2 regions of the Brevibacillus sp. JB24b genome follow, and region 2 is predicted to be linked to the other one. Evidence: riboswitches for the same ligand, from Rfam matches in the RefSeq annotation. Region 2 holds a riboswitch; the other holds the start of a gene.
The links. A riboswitch is a leader RNA that binds a small molecule or an ion and turns the genes downstream of it on or off. The one in region 2 is predicted to bind FMN.
Positions count from the first base shown of each region.

Region 1: another riboswitch for FMN. It lies ahead of ACQV1I_RS03850 (ECF transporter S component); the one in region 2 lies ahead of ribD (bifunctional diaminohydroxyphosphoribosylaminopyrimidine deaminase/5-amino-6-(5-phosphoribosylamino)uracil reductase RibD).

Region 1 covers NZ_JBNVQV010000001.1:729,616-741,182, forward strand. Annotated here, with positions in the region: gene ACQV1I_RS03820 (glutamate synthase-related protein) at 42-4,622, opposite strand; gene ACQV1I_RS03825 (hypothetical protein) at 4,937-5,095, opposite strand; gene ACQV1I_RS03830 (glutamate-1-semialdehyde 2,1-aminomutase) at 5,243-6,538, opposite strand; gene ACQV1I_RS03835 (ABC transporter ATP-binding protein) at 6,693-7,688, shown strand; gene ACQV1I_RS03840 (ABC transporter permease) at 7,690-8,484, shown strand; gene ACQV1I_RS03845 (ABC transporter permease) at 8,489-9,277, shown strand; FMN riboswitch at 9,350-9,502, shown strand; gene ACQV1I_RS03850 (ECF transporter S component) at 9,784-10,425, shown strand; gene ACQV1I_RS03855 (HAD family hydrolase) at 10,505-11,176, opposite strand; gene ACQV1I_RS03860 (winged helix-turn-helix domain-containing protein) at 11,211-11,567, opposite strand, start outside.
Region 2 covers NZ_JBNVQV010000001.1:2,478,200-2,489,766, forward strand. Annotated here, with positions in the region: gene nadE (ammonia-dependent NAD(+) synthetase) at 1-605, opposite strand, end outside; gene nadD (nicotinate (nicotinamide) nucleotide adenylyltransferase) at 607-1,245, opposite strand; gene ACQV1I_RS12135 (nicotinate phosphoribosyltransferase) at 1,259-2,893, opposite strand; gene ACQV1I_RS12140 (cysteine hydrolase family protein) at 2,950-3,504, opposite strand; gene ACQV1I_RS12145 (NUDIX hydrolase) at 3,581-4,357, opposite strand; gene ACQV1I_RS12150 (VOC family protein) at 4,690-5,073, shown strand; gene ACQV1I_RS12155 (TetR/AcrR family transcriptional regulator) at 5,268-5,876, opposite strand; gene ACQV1I_RS12160 (MFS transporter) at 6,181-7,392, shown strand; FMN riboswitch at 7,586-7,725, shown strand; gene ribD (bifunctional diaminohydroxyphosphoribosylaminopyrimidine deaminase/5-amino-6-(5-phosphoribosylamino)uracil reductase RibD) at 8,045-9,199, shown strand; gene ACQV1I_RS12170 (riboflavin synthase) at 9,215-9,889, shown strand; gene ACQV1I_RS12175 (bifunctional 3,4-dihydroxy-2-butanone-4-phosphate synthase/GTP cyclohydrolase II) at 9,917-11,113, shown strand; gene ribH (6,7-dimethyl-8-ribityllumazine synthase) at 11,133-11,567, shown strand, end outside.

The DNA.
Region 1 (11,567 bases), 1.7 Mb from region 2:
TAAAAAACAAGCCCACGACGGGGCCTGCTTCTCTTCTTTTGTTATTCAGTTGATACAGATGGATCAGCTTGCTCTTTTTTAGGAGTAATTTGTACAAAGTGTGCTTCTGGATGTTCCAATAATTTTTGAATGAGCCCTGCTTCCTCATATTGTTCAGTAGCCGATAACTCTTCTTTATATTTTCCTAGTAGTTCAGATACATCAGAGATGCCTTTGGAATCAAGCTTGTAAATAAATACTTTGGCTCCTTTGGCGATACGACGTTTCAAGGCATCTTCATCAAAGCCTAGTTCTGGTTGTAGTCGAACATATACGGTACCACCTGTCATTCCGGCACAAATCCATGGACCTGGATCACCCAATACGATTGCCCGACCATTTGTCATGTATTCAAAAGCGAAACCTTTTAGATTGGCCCGGGCACCCAAACCTCCTAATTGATCCTGAAGAGGTTCTGTAATAGCACCGCCAAATACAACGTCCGCACCGGAAAGTCGGATACAGGCACGAGAATCAGCATTCCCTTGTACGATAAATAGCCCTTTTTGTGCCCCATAGCAAAAGCTTTTACCAACAGACCCATTTATATATTGCCCGTGTGCTCCTTTAGATTTGAGTATGGAGACGACGCCTCCAAAGCTTGTTTTACCTACACCATCTTGTGCCCCGCCTTGTACTCGTATTCTCACACCCTCCGCATTGTAAGCTGCAAGCCCATTTCCTGGAACACTGCCGTGATCAAGGTGCAAAGAGACTTCTGGAAAGGACACATAGCTTCCGTCTAAATAAGGTTTCACACGTGCCCCTGACCAACGACTTCCCAATACTCGTTCTCCTGATAAAATGGCTGAGAAATTTTGCTGAATGGGTTGATCTTGGCTGAAATAGTGATCTTTTTCATGAGTTTGTTCTATTTTTTCTGTTATTCCTGCTGCTACCAATACCTTAGCCGCTGTGGATTCATAAATAGCTTCACGATATTGTTTGGTAGTAAACAATGGATGTACAGAAAGCAGTGAATCCAAATCCATTTGGTTAAAACCACGTGCTTGCACTAACAAATCGGATCGACCAACTAAGTCCTGCGAATGGGTAAATCCAAGTGTAGCAGTAATTCGTTGTAATTCCTGACCAAATTGAGTGAACAGATTAGTAAGACCAGCTACCGCTAAATCAAATTGACGTGGGACAAAACGGCGTAAGCCTTTTTCATGTGCCTCCTCCATATTGTCAATTTGAGTGGCTATCCCAACGTGACAGGTATCTAAATGACAGCCACGACAGGTGGTACACCCAACAGCAATCATAGCTAATGTAGCAAAGCCAATGCGATTAGCCCCTAGCATCATTAATTTAGCTACATCCAGTGCGCTTTTGACGCCACCATCTGCCCATAGCTCCACCTGATTGCGTAGGCCAGCCTCCAGTAAGGCATTATGAGCTGCTTTTACACCAATCTCAGCAGGAAGTCCAACGTGTTGTAGGGCATGCACACGGGCAGCTCCTGTACCTCCATCAAACCCTGACAACGTAATGTAATCAGCACCAGACTTGGCTATTCCAACAGCAATGGTCCCGATATTTGGTACGATAGGCACCTTTACGCATACTTTTGCTTGATGATTGGCTGTTTTTAATTCTGTAATCATCTGAGCCAAGTCTTCAATGGAGTAAATGTCATGGTTGTTGGAAGGTGAGATTAGATCGGAACCTACGGTAGCATTACGGGCAGCAGCAATTTTTTCTGTAACTTTAGAGCCGGGTAAATGCCCACCTTCACCTGGTTTGGCCCCTTGGCCAATCTTGATTTCCAATAAGTTTGAAGAATTAGCTAATTCAACGTTTACGCCAAATCGTCCTGATGCAATCTGTTGACCGCGGGTGCGTGGATATTGACCCAGCATATCTTTAATCTCTCCACCTTCACCGTTCATGGAAATCATATTTAGTCGATCAGCTGCTTCTGCATAGGCACGGAAGGCTGTTTCATTCTGTGAACCAAATGACATAGAAGAAATCATAAACGGTAATGAATGCTCCCCTACGCTGTTGTCTACTTGATCGGATTCGATTTGAGCTTCCTCTTGCTGATTGCTACTTTTTTCATAAGCAATATCAGTTAAGTGACGGATGGAAATCGGATTTGCCTGTTCGTTTTCTTCTAATTTTAATGCGTAATCTGCATAAGGTATTTCAGCACTGGCAATTTGCCCTATTGCTTTCCATAAACGTGGAAATAGATGGAAGGTTCGTGCTTCACGAGATTTTTCATCTCTATATAATTCGTAGCGTTGACGGCTTTCCGCTTCTAACTGGTCAAGTGACAAGCCAGCTTTATCTGAGCCACAGAAGGTTGGGATTTGGAGGATACTAGCCACTTCTGTACTGATACCTATTGCAGAAAAGAGGCGTCCATAGCCACGTAGTTCGTGAATACCGATCGTTGATGTTACTTTTTCTAAGCCTTTCGTTAAAGCTGTAAATAGATTATGAACAGCTGTTGTACCGCCCTTTGCATATACAGTGGCAAACAATACGTGTGGAGCCACCGCCTCTGCACCGCTTCCCAGTAGAAGAGCGATGTCATGCAAGGAACGAATAGCACCGGAGCGAACGATGATGCTTACTTGTCTTCGCAGGTTCTTACTGGAAGATTCAGTTTGTTTGAGCGCTTTGTCAATGTGAGCTGTTACGAGTAAAGGATCAATAAAATATTGATTTTCAATATGCACCATTGAGTCATCGAGAATCAGTAAGGAGGCACCTTTTTCCACAGCTTGACAAGCTTCTTGGGCAAGACGATCCAGGGCTTCTAGCAGACGTTCTGCTTCTCGAAATACGATGGGCAGGACGACTACACTATGCGGATTTTTATGGAAGCTAGAGATAATTTGTTCCAAAGTCATCATTCCCTGAGGAGTTGCAAGCTCTTGAAACGATTGTCCCTCTACTAGTAGCGGCGAAGCGATCTCCATGCGAGTATGTGGTGTGGTATCTTTCTGGGATAGAAATGTGCGTTTTCCTAAAACCACACGTGTTGAAAAATGCTCAATTTCACGATCTCTGTCAATTGCCGGATTGGTTACGACTGCCACGCTCTCTTTAATATAATCGCTGATATTCTGGCGTTCTTTGGAGAGGGCCGCAAGTGGTCCGTCATAGCCAAGGGAGCGAATCGGCTCTGCGCCATTAGAAGCCATTTGCTCAATAAGCTGAATTTGCTCTCGATCCCAGCCAAATGCACTGAATGTTTGAGCTGTAGGCGCTTCATAATCACAAGAAGGAGAAACCATTTCACTTTTATAGGCGTAATGTAAATGCTGGCGGAAGTGTTGACAGGAAATTTTTGTCTGGAAGCTAGTTTTAACAAGCTCTCGTAACTCTGAGTGACTAAAAATTGTGATACCCTGCGGGCTTAGCTGAACACCAATTTTCTCACCAGGTGCTAATGATTTTGGTTCACTAACCATTTCTGACACAGGAATAATGCCTTGTTCGGAGGAGAAATAAAGTGATTCTTCACTTTCTACCATCCAGACGGGGCGCAATCCCAAGGAGTCCACGCTAAATACGCATTGATCGGAGTAACGAGAAACAATTCCCGCAGGACCCTGAGCAAAGTGGCCCCAAGCCTGTCGTAAGTAAGTGTATAAATCCTGTAAATCATGAGATAACAATTTGATTTCATTGTGGATAGGTGGAAAAATTACCTCTAAGGATTCAAACAGAGTTAATCCGTAGCGGTGAATAAAAGTTTCAATAGTACGATTTAGATTTTGAGAATCGCTACCGCCTTCGACTAACGGCACTTGTAGCATGCGAGCTTCTTCTTCTAGTTTACTAATGGTATTAATTTCGCCATTATGTCCTAGTAAAGAAAAGGGCTGAACTCGGAAAAAATTAGACAATGTGTTAGTTGAGTAGCGATTATGACCGATTGTAACAGTGGAGGCGAAGGATGGATCAGCTAAATCTACGAAATAGCGGGGTAAGATGTTCGCTGCGCCCATCAATTTATAAGAAACGGTGCGATTACTGAGGGAAGCAACATGTACATGATAGGTATCTTCAATTTCGACGTGCAGTTCAAACAATAATTTGGCGTATTGTTCAGGCGATAGTGAAGTTGTTTGGGTGGCTTGATTCGGCATTAGAGCAATTTGCCAAAAAAGTGGTTCATCCTGTCTTCCGTTTTTTCCTAGAACGTCTGAATGAACTTGATTTTCACGTTGAGCTAAAATAATTAAGCCATACTTTTTAATAAGCAAGCCAATTCCTTCTTGGACTTTTTCTACTTCATGTCCTTTGCGTGGAACGAAAATATGAGCAACAGCAAAGGAAGGATCATAAGCCAAATCGCTTTCAAAGATTGAGTTTTCTAAATTTTTTTCCCAGATATAGCGTGGGATATCAGTTAATACACCACATCCGTCACCTTCTCCATCAATAAATCCAGAGCGATGCTCCATTTGTACGAGGGTACGAATTGTTTCATCTACATTTTTTCTTGTAGGTGTTCCTTTTTTTTCAATGATACAGATAATTCCACAGCTATCATGCTCTGTTGTGTGATAATTCCGAAAGTTTTCGGTGTGTGTATGCTTTTCATTTCTCTTTTGCATAGTAACGGTCAGTAGGCCTGACCTCCACCTCCTTAGTTCTTCTAAGACAGTTGAGTATAAATCCTTTTATAGAGGAGTAGACCTCAATGTGGATGTTCAATATAGCAAACAGGGGAAGCATATCGTTATTTACCATTGAGAATAACATGAAAGGGGCAAGCAAAACAATAACAAAACAATTAATTATACAAATGTAAGCGTTTTTATGCAATTTTTTTTCTGATATTTGTGTGTTTAAGGAATTATTAAGCAATATTTTGGTATAAAATTGTATAATTTATACAAAAAACCCCCTGTAATGGGGGCTGTTTCGATTAATGGTCTCGATTTTCTGTTTTATGTTCCTGTGTTTTGTGATGCTCTGTTTTACGTGGATTCTGGAAGCTTAGAAATTCTAATGGTTTTGCACTCATTTTGGGATCAGTGAAGGTTTGTTCGGGTGCTTGCGGAAAGTCATTTTTGCCTCTGGACATTGACTACCCCTCCTGTATTACGCTTTTTGGGTGAAGACGACTTAGTTTTCCCCTAAAGCCAGAAGTTTGTCCGATCGTTTTTTTCCATATGTAAAATGGGAAAGACCCCATATCATTAATATGAATGGAGGTCTTTTCATTCATTGTTTATTTCTGTGCCATTTTAGCAAAGCAACGGTCTACTGCTTCTATTGTCTGTTTAATATCTGCCTCGGTATGGGCTGTTGTGATAAACCAAGCTTCATATTTAGAAGGAGCCAGGCAAATTCCTTCGTCCAATAACAAACGGAAGAATTGGGCAAACTGTTCTCCATCAGCACTTTGGGCACCGTCATAATCTGTAACGGTGACATCGGTAAAGTAAACAGCTAAAGCACCTTTTACGCGATTAATGCGAACGGTTACGCCGTGGTTTTCTGCAGCTTGACTGATGCCAGCTTCTAGCAGCATACCTAAACGATCTAGTTCTTCATATACACCGGGTTGTTTGAGCACTTCTAAGCATGCGATACCTGCTTTAATGGAGGCAGGGTTTCCGGCATGTGTACCAGCTTGGTAAGCCGGTCCAAGAGGTGCTACTTGCTCCATGATTTCACGGCGACCGCCATATGCGCCAATTGGCAAACCTCCACCAATAATTTTACCTAGGGCAGTCAAGTCAGGCTCGACTCCAAGTAGGTTCTGTGCTCCACCATAGCAGAAGCGGAATGCGGTGATTACTTCGTCATATACGACCAAGGCTCCAGCCTCGTGAGTCAGGCGATTGACTTCTTGTAGGAAGCCTTCTTGCGGCATCACGATACCAAAGTTACCAACGATAGGTTCAACTAAAACAGCGGCAATTTCATGTCCCCATTTTTCTAGCGCTTCTTTATAGGCGTCCACATTATTAAATGGAACGGTGATAACCTCATTAGCAATACTTTGTGGAATACCAGCGCTATCTGGAATACCTAGTGTTGATGGACCAGAACCAGCGGCTACTAATACTAAATCAGAATGTCCGTGATAGCAGCCAGCGAATTTAATGATTTTGGTTCGATTGGTGTAAGCGCGAGCCACACGAATGCATGTCATAACAGATTCTGTACCTGAGTTATTGAAACGAATACGTTCCATGGAAGGAATCGCTTCCCGAATCATTTCAGCGAAGGTAATCTCCCAAGGGGTAGGTGTACCATATAGTGTGCCATTTTGAGCAGCATCCACGATTGCTTTTGTAACGTGTGGATGAGCATGTCCAGTAATGATGGGACCGTATGCTGCCAGATAATCTATGTATTTATTGCCATCTGCGTCCCAGAAATAAGCTCCTTGTGCTTTGGTCATGACGACAGGAGAACCGCCACCAACGGCTTTAAACGAACGGGAAGGACTGTTTACGCCCCCTACAATGACACCATACGCTTGTTCATACAGTTTAGTTGATTGTTCACGATTCATGAATTCTTTCACTCCTTTTTCGACCCTTTTATCATAACATAGGATACCAAGTGTATTTGGGGCAAGTTTCTTTTTGCAAGTTATCATTCGCTCATATACACTATCTATCGTGGTAGTTACACCATAATGCTGGAGAGGAAGGAACGCGAGAAATATGATAAACGTAACGCAATTAGAGAAAGTATTTCGCATTCACCAAGCTCGCAATGGCTTGTCTGGTGCTTTTCGCGATCTTTTTCAACGAGAATATAAAACAGTACGGGCTGTTGATGAGCTTAGCTTTGAGGTACAAGCAGGTGAAATGTTTGCTTTAATCGGTGAAAATGGAGCCGGAAAATCAACGACTATAAAAATGCTAACGGGCATTTTGACTCCTTCTAACGGAGAGATTTTAATTAATGGCTATCATCCGTATCAGAATCGAGAAAAATATGTTGAATCCATCGGGGTTGTATTTGGACAACGTTCACAATTGTGGTGGGACTTGTCCCCATTAGAGTCGTTTCGTCTGTTGCGCCGTGTCTATAAAGTGGATGAGGAAGCTGGGCAAGCATGGCAGGATCGTTTAATAGAAGAATTGGATATGGGCTCGTTCATCCAGCAACCTGTGCGCAAATTAAGTCTTGGACAGCGAATGCGCTGTGAAATCGCTGCTGCTCTTATCCATAAGCCTAAGCTGTTGTTTCTCGATGAGCCAACAGTAGGCTTAGATGTACTGGTTAAACAAAAGATTCGTGACTTCCTAAAAAGTCTAAATGAAACGGAAAATACAACCGTCTTGCTTACTACCCACGATGTATCTGATATTGAGGCGCTATGTAAACGAGTGTTGGTTATGGATAGTGGCAAGTTGATTTTTGACGGACTCTTAACCGATTTGAAGGAGCGCTGGGGGAATAAGACAGAAGTAGTATTCCAATTTAAACAAAAAATGACAGCAGAGAATCTGCGTGCTACATTATCTGGGTTTGAATGTAGTATTGAGGGCATCAATGCGTACTCCCTGTCTGTGTCTTTCCAACATGAAAAGTTGCCAGCAATTTTGACTCAAGTGATGGCTAGCTTTGAACTAACAGATGTAACGATCAAAGAAACCTCTACGGAAGAGATTGTACGCAACATCTACTCGACGACAGGCGGGGGATTCTAGCATGTGGAAACTTTATCAAGAGTTGATACGAATTCGCTTTCTGACCATGCTTGCTTACCGGGTAAATTATTACAGCGGGATTATCATTTATGCGATTAATATCGGAGCCTATTACTTCTTATGGGGAGCAATCTATTCTGGGCAGAGCAATCTAGTTGGGATGTCTTTGGTTCAAATGACTTCTTATGTCGCGATTGCTTGGATGTCTCGTGCATTCTACTTTAACAATATAGACCAAGAAATAGGACAGGACGTTAGAGAAGGAAAAGTAGCTACCGAGCTTATTCGTCCTTATAATTACCTGTCAGTAAAAACAGCACAAGCATTGGGAGAAGGGATTTTTCGCCTTGTGTTTTTTGCTTTTCCGGGGCTTCTCATCGTGCGATTGTTTATTCCTTTCGAATTTCCGCATAGTGGGCAAATATGGGGGATGTACAGTGTAAGCTTGCTACTTGGTTTTGTCGTAAATACGCAAATCAATTTACTCACAGGCCTACTAACGTTTTTCTTCATGAGAAATGAAGGGATGATTATGGCAAAACGCATGGTTGTAGATTTGCTGTCAGGTGTAGTCATTCCGATTAGTTTCTTTCCAGGGGTAACCCAAACGATATTACAATACCTGCCGTTTCAGGCCATCAATTTTACACCTAGTATGATTTTTACAGGAGCACTCCATGGTGATAAAGCCTGGATAGCAATTGGCACACAGGTTATTTGGATCGCTTTATTGTTTATACCGATTATTCTGTTGTGGCAACGTGCAAAACGAAATTTGGTCGTGCAAGGAGGATAGCCAGATGGGGCAAGTTATACGTTTGTTTCAAGATTATCTCAGCCAGTATTTTAAAGTAAAACTGTCGTATCGGGCCAATTTCATCACTGAATTGCTGTCTAATATCGTAAGTGAACTGTTAAATCTGGTATTCATTCTAGTTGTATTCACTCATGTCCCGACCTTACAGGGCTGGACTATGTACGAGATTATTTTTATTTATGGATACTTTCTAGTACCATATGCTCTGTTTACAATGTTTTTTGGCTTTTGGGATTTTAATGAGCGCTATATTATCAAAGGAGAGATGGATCGTATCTTGACGCGACCAGTCAATCATTTAGCGCAAATTTCACTGGAATCCATTTCACCAGATCGTATATTTGGAGTACTAACGGGGTTGTTAATTATGCTGTACGCGGGATGGAAGCTTCAACTTACAATCTCCTGGTATGATCCCATTATCTTTATCCTGTTAGTATTGAGTAGTACCTTGATCTATGGTGGTGTTTATACTGCAATAGCGTCTGTCAGTTTTTATAGTGACTCACGCACGGGAATCGCTCCTATGATCTGGAATATTCAAAACTATGGGCGTTACCCAGTAGACATTTACAACAATGCAATTGCAATTTTGTTGAAATGGATTTTGCCATTTGCATTTGTAGGTTTCTATCCTTCCGCTTATTTTTTGAAAAAAGAAGCTTTATATGGGTATACAATGTTAACCCCTGTGATGGGAATTGTCATTTTTACCTTAGGGATTTTGATCTGGAATCAAGGTGTTAAAAAATATAGCGGTGCAGGTTCGTGAGGAAATAGCATAATAAATTGATATTGTCAGACATTGAAATTAAGGGTATAATAGTTTTGTGAGAAAAATTTCACATTCCTTCGGGGCAGGGTGAAATTCCCGACCGGCGGTGATGCGCATATCGAGCGTTAGCCCGCGAGCCACTTTTGCTATATAAGGCAGGAGTGTGCAGGATCTGGTGAGAATCCGGAGCCGACAGTACAGTCTGGATGGGAGAAGGATGACGACAGTACGATGCACACGTGCTTATTTCGCTGTGTCGGCTGAGGGAGGGGACTGCTCGATAAACAGCCCTTTATTTCCCTATACCCTCTGGATTATGGTAAAAATCGTCAGTATGCCCCTGAAGAAGCATGATGCTTTTTTAGGGGCTTGCTTTTTTATGCTTTTCTAAGAGCGGAACAGTCGTCGTATGCTTGCTTGGTTTTGGAGCGAAAGATAACACGCGGTTGCGGATTGCTGTTGCCATCTCTCAAGAAGGAGAAAGAAAAGAGAGGATGGTCAACATGCAAGGAAAAACAAGTCACACGATTCAAAGAGAACGTCTGAAAAAGCTAGTCACGATACCTATGCTTTCGGCTATTGCGTTTTTGCTGTACTATCTAGAGTTTCATGTACCGTTGATGCCGACTTTTTTAAAGCTTGATTTCAGTACTGTACCAGCCATTATTGGTGGGCTTGTCTTTGGACCAGCAGCGGGAGTATTGATTGAAGTTTTAAAGAATGGATTGCATCTTCTGTTAAAAAACACAGATGGCTTTATCATTGGAGAAATTGCTAATACGCTTGCAGGCGGAAGCTTTGTGTTTTTGGCTGTTTATACACAGCGATTATGTAAAAATAAAGTCGGTTTTCTTTTAGGTCTGTCAGCAGGTACGCTTGTTATGACAGTGATTATGGCTATGGCTAACTACTTTGTATTATTGCCGTTCTATGCTGTGCTCTACTCTATCTCGATGGAGCAATTACTACAAATGTTCCATATGGAAAGCTTATGGAGTATGATCTTACTTGGAATTGTACCTTTTAATATTATCAAAGGTGTCCTGCTGTCGCTTATTGCATACCCGGTATTTATAAAAATGTCCGCGCGACTTGGATTGATAGTTACCAAGCCCGTTTCGTCAAGTAAACCAGTTATTTCGTAAACTAGTACGATTCATGAATAAAATGCAAAGAAAAAAGAGGCTTCCCATTAAATAGAGGAAAGCCTCTTTTTTCTTTGCATTATTTACTGTCTATATTCCATCTTTTTAACAACCACTCCATCATCATCGAGGGTTCTGTAAACAATACATCAGGAGAGGGATCAAAAATCCCATTGCTTTGCGATGCAGGGAACCAATTCACACCAACCGCATAAATACCGGCAGCTCTAGCCGCTGTGATATCCGCTTGGCTATCTCCTACATAGAGAGTATTTTCCGGGTAAGCTTGGAGTTGTTTCATTGCATGAAGAATACCTTCAGGATGAGGTTTATGCTTTGATACTTCATCACCTGCTATGACGATTGGAAAATAATGAGTTAGACCTAACGCTCCGAGAGACAGATCAGCACTTCTTCTACCTTTCCCCGTAATAATTCCCATTTGAATACCTGCTTGTTGAAATGTTTCTAGCATGGTAAGCAGAGGTGCAGGGGTTACTAGCTCACGGTGCTCATCTACATATTTCTCGTAAAAACACTGAAGGGCGTCATCATATTTCTCCGGTGGAATCTTATTTTGGATAATTCCCGCTTCCGGTGGTCCGAATAATTCAATAATCTGTTGGTCAGAATACTCCTCTTGTAGAAACGTATAAAAGGTATGACGCATGGCCGTAAAAATAGCTGGTAATGTATCAGCTATTGTTCCGTCAAAATCAAACAGTACGGTATAGGCTTCGGAACTATGCATACACAACCACTCCTTTTTGAGTAACTATGGTTACTTACTCATCATCGTCTACGAATTCAGCATTATCTGGATCATCTTGGCGTGGTGAAGTTGGGAAGAGTAGATTTAGGTAATGGAAGTTTAGTCGATCGGCTGATGGCTTGTTGTCTTTAAATCGCTGGTAGAGATCCTTCATTTCACTAAAAAGTTGATTACGTTCCTCTTTAGTCAAATGTAAATTCCCAAAGTTATATGCAAAGGTGTCCTGATAATCCTTTCGTTTATCAATATCAGATGCAGCTAGATGATTCATGGTATAAAGAAGCTCCTGTTCAGTCGCATGCAAAGGAGAAAACATAATTTCGCTCAATTGTTGAGCATTTTCTTCCACGACGAGGTGCAGATTGGCCCT
Region 2 (11,567 bases):
TCTGGTGCTCCAAGATATTGCAGGATTTGCCTGACTTGTCCTTTTGTCAGACCGGAAAGGGGAACAACGTCAGTGCCTCCATCTCCATATTTTGTGAAAAAACCGGTAGTTGCTTCGACTGCTTGATCAGTTCCGAGAACCAATAATCCTAAATGTCCGGCTATATCATATTGAACCTTCATGCGCTCTCTTGCTTTCGTATTACCCTTGAGAAAATCTGACAGCTCATATCCAGTTGATCGTTTGAGCTGTTCAAGAGAGGTATCAACAGCAGGTTTGATGTTAACCAGCAAATTTTTATGTGGTTTGATGAATTGAAGTGCACTTTGAGCATCATCTTCGTCAACTTGAGTTCCATAGGGGAGACGAACAGCCACAAAATGATACTGTTTACTCGTTTCTTGAGTAAGCTCATCGCAAGCAACACGAGCCATGATACCAGTTAAAGTAGAGTCAATACCGCCGCTTATTCCAATAATGTAGCCGTTAGCAGCAGACGTAAGCAGGTATTTCTTTAAAAAATCTACCCTGTTACGAAATTCTCGTTCTGGCTGTGTATTTATGTGAACATGTAGCTTTCTGATGATTTCTGCTTGTTTTGTCATCTTAGCGGACCTCTCTTACATATAATTGATGTTCCTTGATATAGTCCAATACCTCCTCAGGTAAGAGAAAACTAGCTTCACCATCATTGCGAAGCTCCCCACGAATATAGCTAGAGCTGATTCCCATACTAATCCCTTTCGACATAGTAAGGAAATTTTCATCGTTATTGCGTAATAAGGGGTCCTTAGCAATTAGATCATCGGAGTGATAGCCTTCTCTTGCCATGACGATGAACTTGTTGTTCTTCACCAATTTTTCAGCGTTCCCCCAAGTTGATATACCTTCTAATAAATCAGCTCCCATGATGAAAAAAATCTCATCTTGGGGATACAATTTCTTGAAATGATTCATCGTATCGTACGTGTATGTCTCACCTGGTAAGGCGTTCATTTCAACAGTAGAGATTTCAAATAGAGGTTCTCCCAAGTGATTTTTCTTGTTTTTGCTCGTTTCTAAGGCAATCTGAAGCATGTTTAATCGGTGCTGATCTTCTGTTTGAAGTATTTTATCTCTGCGTAGAGAGGAGCAGGGAATAAAAAATACTTTGTCCAGACGTTTACGTTTAGCCACAGCAGCAGCTGTAAAAAGGTGAGAATAGGTGATCGGATCAAAACTACTTCCATAAATACCGTAACGCATGAAGGTTCCTCCTTTAAGATTCTATCAAGGCAAGCTCGCGTATTTCGTTAATCATCGTATTTTTCAGTTCTCGTAATTCGTCAGACAACGTAACAGGATATACTTCTGGATTGTCTAAGCGAAGATATTCCTCCCAGAATGTATTTTTTTGAGCTTGATGGAACTTTTTGATTTCTTCAAGGGAAGGCTTATCATAGACCAGCTTTCCTTCTTCAAAGATAGGAACTAATAACTCGACTGCTCTAAAATGACTTACTCGCTTCATTTTCAATGGATTCAACGGATGTTTCAGTTGAATTTCCTTCAGGCCTTGAATATTCTCATGATCGAGGCAAATATAATCACCTTTTGCCATACCATCTTGATCGTATAACCGGTAGGTTTTCTTGCAACCCGGATTACTAATCTTATCTATATTTTCAGAGATTTTAATAAGAGCCACCCAATCCTTTTCGGTTCGTCGAGCAACAATTTTGTGTACTCCCCCTAGTGCAGGAGTATCATATGCAGTGATAAATTTGGTTCCAATTCCCCAAATATCAATTTTAGCCCCTTGATGTTTGAGAGAGGTAATCGTATGCTCATCGAGATCACTGGATGCAGCAATTTTTACATATGGGAACCCTGCATTGTCTAGCATTTTTCGCGCTCTCTTGGATAAAAAGGCTAAATCTCCACTATCTAAACGAATGCCAGTAAGCTTTTGTCCATACTCTTGCATTCGTTTAGCTACTTTAATCGCATTCGGGATACCTGAACCTAAGACATCAAATGTATCAACAAGAAGGATACTTTTAGCAGGGAAAACCTCTGAAAAGGCGAGAAAGGCGTCAAGCTCAGTTGGGAAAAATTGAACAAATAAATGAGCATGTGTACCTGTAGTTGGAACACCATATTTTTTCCCTGCTTTCATATTAGAGGAGTAGTCAAATCCTGCAATATAGGCGGATCTAGCTCCTTGTACTGATGCGTCTCGTCCCTGAGCACGTCTTTTTCCCATTTCAATAACACTTTGCCCATCTGCTGCTGTCACAATTCGAGATGCTTTTGTCATGAGCAGGGATTCGCTGTTCACTGTATTAAGCAACTGGGCTTCTATCCAGATACACTCCATGATAGGGGCAACAATTCGTATGTAGGGAGTGTTTGGAAACACGATTTGGCCTTCTTTCATTGCATGTAAGCTTCCAGTAAAACGTAGTGTGCGAAGTTCTACTAGAAAAGCTTCCTCATACAAGTTTTTGGAACGCAGATATTCAATGTCACTTTCATTAAAGTAAAGATTCTCGACAATATCAATGAGTTGTTCTAAACCTCCAAAAGCAACATACCCCCCTAAGTCGCCAGTAAAATCACTGCCTGGCTTAACAAATGGAGCTTTACGATAAAAATCATCAAATACAACTTCCGTGTGGTGAAGGTTCTTTTTGTATAAAGCATACATCATTGTAATCGCGTATTCATCCACATCTAGGCCATAATCTTTAGAAGGATCGTAGAATGGGAGGATTTCAAATTCTTGTTCTCCACAAATAGGGCAGGGCGTTTCTTCAGGTGACATTCTAAAAGTAGGTTGTTTACAAAAATGGCACACATGAATATAGCGATATATTTTTGGATCAATAATATCAAAGATTGTTTTTGTCATCTTCGGTCAGTCCTTTCTTTTACAGCATCTTTTGAGAGAAAATCATGCATGATCGATCAATAGTTAGTTACAACCTGCATTCCCATTTGGTTTTTACAATGCTGTAATGCCCAATCGTGTCCAACAGAGTTAAAGCTTGCAACTGCGTCCTCATGAATGATAACTTCAAAGCCTAGGTACCAAGCAGATACCGCCGTATGGAGTATACATATATCAGTGCATGTACCAACAAGATGAATTTGACGAATACCGCGCGTATAAAGCTGTAACGCTAAATCAGTTCCTTCAAATGCGCTATATCTGGTTTTATCCATCCAATAAATAAACACTTCCTTTTGTTTATAGAGGTTTTGCAGTTCGCCATATAATTGGCGCCCCTCACTCCCAAGTATATTGTGGGGGGGATAGAGCTTCGATTCAGGATGAAAGGGATCTCTTTCTTCATGTGCATCTACAGCCATCACCACGAATTCTCCCTCTTGAAGAAAGTGATTGGTGAGATGAACAATGCGCTCTTCAATTTTTTGGGCAGGTTCTCCGCACGTCAAAGCACCATTGGTTGCAACGAAATCATTAGTGTAATCGATGATCAGGATAGCTTTTTGGTTCATAAATAAATACCTCCATTTTATGAATTCGATTTAACATTGTTAAAATGACCATATTAAAGAATAAAAAAAAGAGGGATTAATAGATGCTCACAAATGGCACATAATTTGTAAATTTATATAGTTTGGCTCGGTTTTGTGAGTATTTAGTCGAGTATTTAGCGGAACCTTCAGCATCTCTGACTTCTTCAACAATCCCTTTTCTATTTATTGTTGACACCAATCGTCTGCTAAAATTAGAGCGATCCACTTTGAAATCGGGTACCACCGTTTCAATGACCTGAAGTAATTCAGATAATGTAAACTCTTCTGGTAGAAATTCTTTTGCAATATTTGTTTGAACCATAATCTCTTGAATTTTTTGTAGAGCATCCTTCAAAATTTCGTTGTGGTCAAACGCCAAATTCATAGACATTGCTTCCTCAACTGTGAACAAACGTGCATCTACAGCATCGTCATCAGCTTTATATCCAGTCAATGCCTGCTCATTAACAAGGGCATAATAAACAACTGTTGGAATCCATCCACCAGGATCACGTCCTGGAGTGTAGTATGCTTTTAGCTGTTTAATATGTACTTTCTCATTTAAGATATGTGTTTCCTCACGTAATTCACGTTCAGCACATTGATCAAGCGTTTCGTGTTCATTGAGAAAACCGCCTGGAAAAGCCCAATATCCTGGAAAGCGATCACTTTGAGGATCACGCTGAATCAGCAATATTTTTAGCTTACGATCGGGGAGTGATTTGTGGTTGGTATCTTTTCTGGACTCCGATGTAATCGTAAAAATACAAATGTCGGTAGGTAAGCCATCAGGAGAGCGATAGACTGGCTTTTCCTTTGGAGGAATTTGCAAAGTAGACAGCTCCTTTCTACAAGTTCTTGAGATTATTTTACATAGTCATTTTAATGTTGTCAATATAACTAAATAAAAAACTAGAAGTTTTTACATATATTCTTTTCTTATGACAAAGAAACCGCATTTCACTTGTATGTAGCTCAGGGATTATATGGCTGTCAAGGGAAGCTTCAAGAAAGAAGTAGGTCAATCAGCGGTTTAAAGAAGCAGGAATGGAAAATAGAGTTTGATAGATAATAATAAAAATGGATCAAAGCACGAACTCTCATCAACTCGGTTTATGCAAGATATTCAGCTTGAATTCCATCTTGTAGGAAAGGAGGATTCCAATGAAGATTAAACTAACTAGTATATTTGTCAATGACCAGGATAAGGCCCTCACATTTTATACGGATGTTTTGGGCTTTGTGAAAAAAAGAGAATTGCCAGCTGGAGATTTTAAATGGTTAACGGTTGTCTCGCCAGAAGGACCGGACGATATTGAATTGCTTCTTGAGCCACTAGGCCATCCTGCTGCCAAGACATTCCAAAAGGAAATGTTTGAGGCAGGCATACCTGTAACGGCGTTTGCTGTTGAGGATATTCACAAAGAGTACGAAAGGATGATCGGGCTAGGTGTGGTGTTTAAGACAAAGCCTATAGACATGAATGAGACCTCCATTGCTGTGTTTAATGATACATGTGGTAATCTCATACAACTCTTTCAGGGATGATAAATATGCACGAAGCAATATCAGTTTGGAATGTTAGCTGATAGACTATATTCTAAGTGATCCCTATCTGACAACATAAATGCCGGTATCCTCTATGATAAGGATACCGGCATTTATGTTGAAAAATTAGTGACGATAAGATGGAGGGACGTAGTGCGTAATGATGTTCTTCCGTACAGGAGTGGAAGTGTCTTTTATTCCGCTCTATAATCCTTCTTTAAAAGCAAGCCATTCAGTATGACAGAGAGGCTCTTTAAAGCCTTGGCTAAGTCAGACTCGGCATTCTCGGAGTTTGCGATCCATAAAGCAGCGTCTACGAGTCCTCCATTCAATAGACGCGCTAAGGCTTCACAGTCAGTCGTTGCAATTAGTTGGTCCTCCATCAATTGTTCAAGCATGTGAGCCATTGTTGCTAGGCAATGAGACTGTGATGATCGAGAATAATCATTGCCTAGCACTGATGGCGCGTCTCTTAGCACGATTCGCTGGATCTCTGGCTCAAGCGCCATAGCGAGATAAGCACGACAGCGACTGACGAAGCCTTCCCAATTTCCTTCTGCTGTCTCTGAGATCTTTGCCAATCTGTCATCCATTTCCACATCGATTTCTTGAACAACGGCTGCCAATAAGCCCTTTTTGTCACCAAAATGATGATAGAGAGCACCGCGCGTTAGCCCCACAGAAGCTGTGAGTTCATCCATGGATGTGTCTGCATACCCAATCGTGCCAAAAGCCTTCCTTGCCGCGCCCACTAACTTGGCGCTTGTTTCTGCAATCATTTCCGTCCGCGCTTTTCGAGCCATTTTTCCTCCTGTTTTCACACGTTGTACATAATGAATTGTCCTCTTTTCTGACTCAATCCCATGTTTATTATTGTTCGACACACAAAGGAATAATCCTTTGAAAATAAGCGATTGTACAGGTGTTATTCATGTGAAGAAGCTGGTGGGATGTTTAAAATGAGCATTGACATACGTCATGTATGTGTATTATGGTATTCACATACATGACGTATGTAAAGTTGTTTAATCTGACTGACGAATCCAACAAGGAGGTTGTAAGGAATGAAGATTGCATTGCGAAACGGTATTTATTTGGAGGGAGATTATGCCTAATCCATATCGTGAGTTATTCGATGCCCCTGGCGCAAAGGGTTTCTCGGCTGCTGGTTTTATTGCGCGGATGCCTATATCTATGACTGGCATCGGTCTTGTAACTATGTTGTCTCAGTTACGCGGCGAGTATTGGCTTGCGGGTACTGTTGCCGCTACCTTTGCGTTAGCGGCAGCTTTGATGGCCCCTCAAATTTCCCGTTTGGTGGATCGATTAGGGCAATCCCGTGTTTTGCTACCAGCCACAGTGGTTAGCGTGCTATCTATTATCGCCTTACTACTGTGTACAAGATATCAAGCGCCAGATTGGACGTTATTCCTTTTCGCATTATTGGCAGGATGCATGCCTAGTATGCCAGCGATGGTACGTGCCCGATGGACCGAGCTTTACCGAGGCTCGCCAAAGCTGCATACCGCTTTTTCCTTCGAGTCGGTTGTTGACGAAATTTGCTTTATCATCGGCCCGGTCATTTCTGTTGGTTTAAGCGTTATGGTTTTCCCAGAAGCGGGTCCTCTTCTGTCGTGCGTATTTCTAGCAATAGGGGTATTGCTATTCACGGCACAAAAGAGTACCGAACCTGCTGTGGGTCCCCTTAGCACTAGAAGCAAGGGAGCGGTGATCAAGATTGGTTCTTTGAGAGTGCTGGTGTACACACTCGCAGCCATAGGAACCATATTTGGGACAGTGGATGTAGTAAGTGTAGCTTTTTCTGAAAATCAGGGTAATACGGTAGCCGCCAGCATGGTGCTTTCCGTCTATGCTATCGGTTCATGTCTAGCCGGATTGATTTTCGGAACTCTTACGTTGAACGCTCCACTTTATCGTCAGTTTCTGGGAGCCGTTGCAATATCGACGATGACGATGCTTCCACTTCTGTTCGTAGATAGAATTGCCACGTTAGCAGTCGCTGTTTTTTTCGCTGGAATGTCTGTGGCTCCCACTATGATCATCACGATGGGATTGGTGGAAAAAATTGTTCCGGAGTCCCAGATTACGGAAGGAATGACCTGGGCAATCACAGGCTTGGGCATCGGGGTTGCTCTAGGATCAGCTGTAGCTGGATGGTTTGTGGATAGATTTGGCGCACGGTCGGGGTTTTTCGTGGCCGTAGTGGCAGGTGTGCTTGCTCTAGTTATCATTATTCTTGGCTACAGAGCCCTCCGATCAGCATACAATCAAGCGATCATGAGCATGGAGAAAATGTAGTAGATTTGAAATGATTAAACTCATACAAAAACGCCATCCTTTCTGTATACTCCTACAAAAAGAATCGCGTTTTTTTGATATAGGGATCAGGCTGTAGCTGATTATGAATAGAAGGCAAAAACATTGGACAAGAAGATAGAAAAGTATCCGTTCCCATGTATGGATACTTGTGTTATACTACTGGCAATTGCATAACCACCTTCAGGGCAGGGTGAAATTCCCGACCGGCGGTAATGACAATTATGTCTGAGCCCGCGACTCGCAAACCGTTTTTGCGACTGACTTGGTGAAAATCCAAGGCCGACGGTATAGTCCGGATGGGAGAAGGTACAAGGCTTATCACATTTTTCAGTGAGGCACAAGATTAGATTGTGGCGGCCACCGCAGACTGTTTTTTCAAAAATGAGAAGACAGTTTATTTAGACGTGTTCAAAAATATTTTTTGAAGGCGTTACGCGTAAGCGGTGAGTAACTCTTTTTTGTAGCCTTTTTTTGGAAAAATGACATGATAGGCTGTATTTCTCTATGCCCTTTTACTGAAAAGGGCATTTTTTATTGTAAAAAAATAGGTTATGTAAGTAACCAAGGTGCGTTTGCAAGAGTAAAAGAAGTATAAAAGTACGGGAAAAAACACCGAAAGGAGGAACGCTTTATGAGTGAGTATCAAAAACACGAGAGGAGCGAACGTGAGAATCAAGCACTTTTGGATCAATCTTTTATGAAGATAGCAATCCAATTGGCAGAGGGAGCAAGGCATCAGACATCCCCTAATCCTACAGTGGGTGCTGTTATTGTTAAACACGGGAGCATCGTAGGAATGGGCGCACATCTGCGAGCAGGTGAATCCCACGCTGAAATTCACGCCTTACGAATGGCTGGGGAAAAGGCAAAGGGGGCGACTGTGTACGTAACCCTAGAGCCATGCAGTCATTATGGGAAAACACCACCATGTGTGCAAGCGCTACTGGAGGCAGGAGTTGCGCGGGTTGTCATCGCTATAGTAGATTCCAATCCGCTGGTGGCAGGTAAAGGATTAGCAGTACTAAAAAATGCGGGTGTTGATGTACAAACCGGTGTAATGGAGAAAGAAGCCCGACAATGTAATGAGTCATTTTTTCATTATATCAACACGAGAAGGCCGTTTGTTACGTTGAAGACAGCTAGTACATTAGATGGGAAGTTGGCCACAACAACAGGCGATAGCAAATGGATTACAAGTGAAGTTGCACGAAGAGAAGTTCATGAGGAAAGAGCCAAATCTGACGCTATTTTAGTGGGCATCAGCACAGTAATACAAGATGATCCTTTACTTACAGCTCGGTTGTATGAAAATGGAAAGCAGCCGATACGTGTCATTCTTGATCAAACACTTCGTATTCCAAAGACAGCTACTATTTTGAATGATTCTACATCTTTGGTCTGGATTTTTACCACAAGAAGAGCTTCTCAACAAAAAGCAGCGTTTCTGCGCGCAAAAGGAATCCGGATTACGGTGCAGCAGGAAGATCAACTAACGATACCTTTTGTTCTACAAACCTTGGGAGAGGCTCAAATTGTCTCGGTACTTGTGGAGGGTGGTAGCAAGATAAGTGGGGCTTTTTTAGAAGCAAAAGCAATACAAAAAGTAATCGCCTATGTCGCTTTTACACTCGTGGGTGGAGAGCAGGCTCCCGTTGCCTATGGGGGATTCGGCATCCCCTTTATGAAAGATGCAATCAGGCTGAGGGATGTAGCAGTAGAGACCGTGAGTGAACAGGAACTGAGGATAACGGGTTACCCACTTTGGACAGATCCAATCAATTCATAAGGAGTGAAGACGATCATGTTCACGGGAATTATCGAGGAAATGGGAACGATCAATGGAATTTTAACCAGTCAAAAAGCTGGAAGTCTGCATATAAAAGCTAGTTTGGTGGTAGAGGAGAGTAAACTAGGTGATTCCATTGCAGTGAATGGGGTTTGTTTGACGGTTACCGAGTTTACAGGAAACGGTTTTGTCGTCGATGTCATGCCAGAGACGCTGAAGAGGACGACTCTAAGCGAGCTCCGTAATGGTGATCTAGTAAATTTGGAACGGGCAATGTCTTTAGGAGATAGACTAGGTGGACATCTGGTATCAGGGCATGTTGATGGTACAGGGAGAATTTTATCTAAAAGACAAAATGAAAATGCCATTCTATTTGAAATCGAAGCGGGAGCAGATATAAAACGTTATCTCATTCCCCGAGGCTCCATTACAGTAGATGGAATAAGCCTAACAGTGGTTGACATCAAAGCCAACTCCTTTTCCATCTCGATCATTCCGCATACAGCAACAGTTACAACGCTCGGAAAGAAACAGGTGGGAGATTACGTAAACCTTGAAAATGATGTAATCGGAAAGTACGTGGAAAGGCTACTAGCTCCTCAGGGAGATTTGTTCAATTCTTTGCATCCTGCTGGTGCCAAGCAACAATCTGTAACAGAAAGCTTTTTACGTGACAATGGGTTTGTGTAATACCAATAGGGTAGGGGAGGAATCTACATGCTTCACACGATAGAAGAGGCCTTGGAATCATTGCGTCAAGGAAAGCCCATCATTGTTGTTGATGACGAGAATCGGGAAAATGAGGGAGACTTTCTATGTATGGCGGAGAAGGCAACACCTGAAATGATCAATTTCATGGTTACTCATGGGAGAGGGTTGGTTTGCGTTTCGATTGAGGACAAAAGAGCTCGCGAGTTGCAGTTAAGACAGATGGTAGAAAATAATACAGATCATCATGGAACAGCTTTTACAGTTTCAATTGATGAAAGGGACACGCATACTGGTATATCAGCGCATGAACGTTCGCAAACGATCATGGCGATGCTCGATCCGCAAGCAGTAGCTGATCGTTTCCGACGTCCTGGACATATCTTTCCGTTGGTTGCCAAGGAGGGTGGAGTATTAAAAAGAGCAGGACATACAGAAGCGGCAGTAGATCTGGCAAAGCTTGCTGGTGGTTATCCAGCTGGTGTGATTTGCGAAATCATGCAAGAGGACGGAAGCATGGCCCGTTTACCTGCTTTATTAGAAATAGCGAAACGTTTAGACTTAAAGATTGTTTCGATCGAACAATTGATTCATTATCGCATGCAAAGTGAATCGTTGGTGAAAAAGGAAGCAAAGACAACTTTGCCTACGGAATACGGAGATTTTCGTATTTTTGCCTACTCTAATACGTTGGACGGAAAGGAGCATGTAGCCCTTGTTAAGGGAGATATTTGTACTGCACATCCTGTTTTAGTGCGGGTACATTCTGAATGTTTAACAGGTGATATATTTGGGTCTCTTCGTTGCGACTGCGGACCTCAATTGCATGCGGCCTTACAACAAATCGATGAAGCAGGAACGGGAATTCTTCTATATATGAGGCAAGAAGGGCGTGGGATTGGTTTAATAAACAAATTAAAAGCATATCAGTTGCAAGAAGAAGGCTTAGATACTGTTGAAGCCAATGAACGGCTAGGCTTCCCTGCTGATTTGCGTGAATACGGAATTGGTGCACAAATATTGCGCGACTTGGGTGCCAAGAAATTGCGCCTGTTAACCAATAATCCTAGAAAAATCGTTGCGCTCAATGGTTATGGTTTGGAAGTAGTAGAGCGTGTACCACTCCAAATAAAAAGTCATAAGCACAATCAAAGATATCTGCATACCAAGCAACAAAAATTAGGGCATATGCTAACTTTACTATAATGAGGAAATGAGGATGGCTATGAAAATCTGGGAAGGCAATCTCGTAGGTTCAGGATTACGTATCGGAGTTGTTGCTGGTCGATTTAATGAGTTAATTGTCAGTAAGCTGGTAAGTGGGGCTATAGATACACTAAAACGACATGGCGTGGAAGAAAAACAGATTGAAATCGCATGGGTTCCGGGAGCCTTTGAGATTCCACTTATGGCAAAAAAAATGGCTGAAACAGCGCGTTTTGATGCGATTATTACGTTAGGAGCGGTGATTCGCGGATCAACTCCTCATTTTGATTATGTATGTAATGAATGTGCAAAAGGGGTAGCAGCTCTTTCTATGACCAGTGGAGTACCTGTTATTTTTGGTGTCCTGACAACTGATAATATTGAACAAGCTATTGAACGTGCTGGGACAAAGGCTGGTAACAAAGGATGTGAAGCGGCTACCTCCGCTATTGAA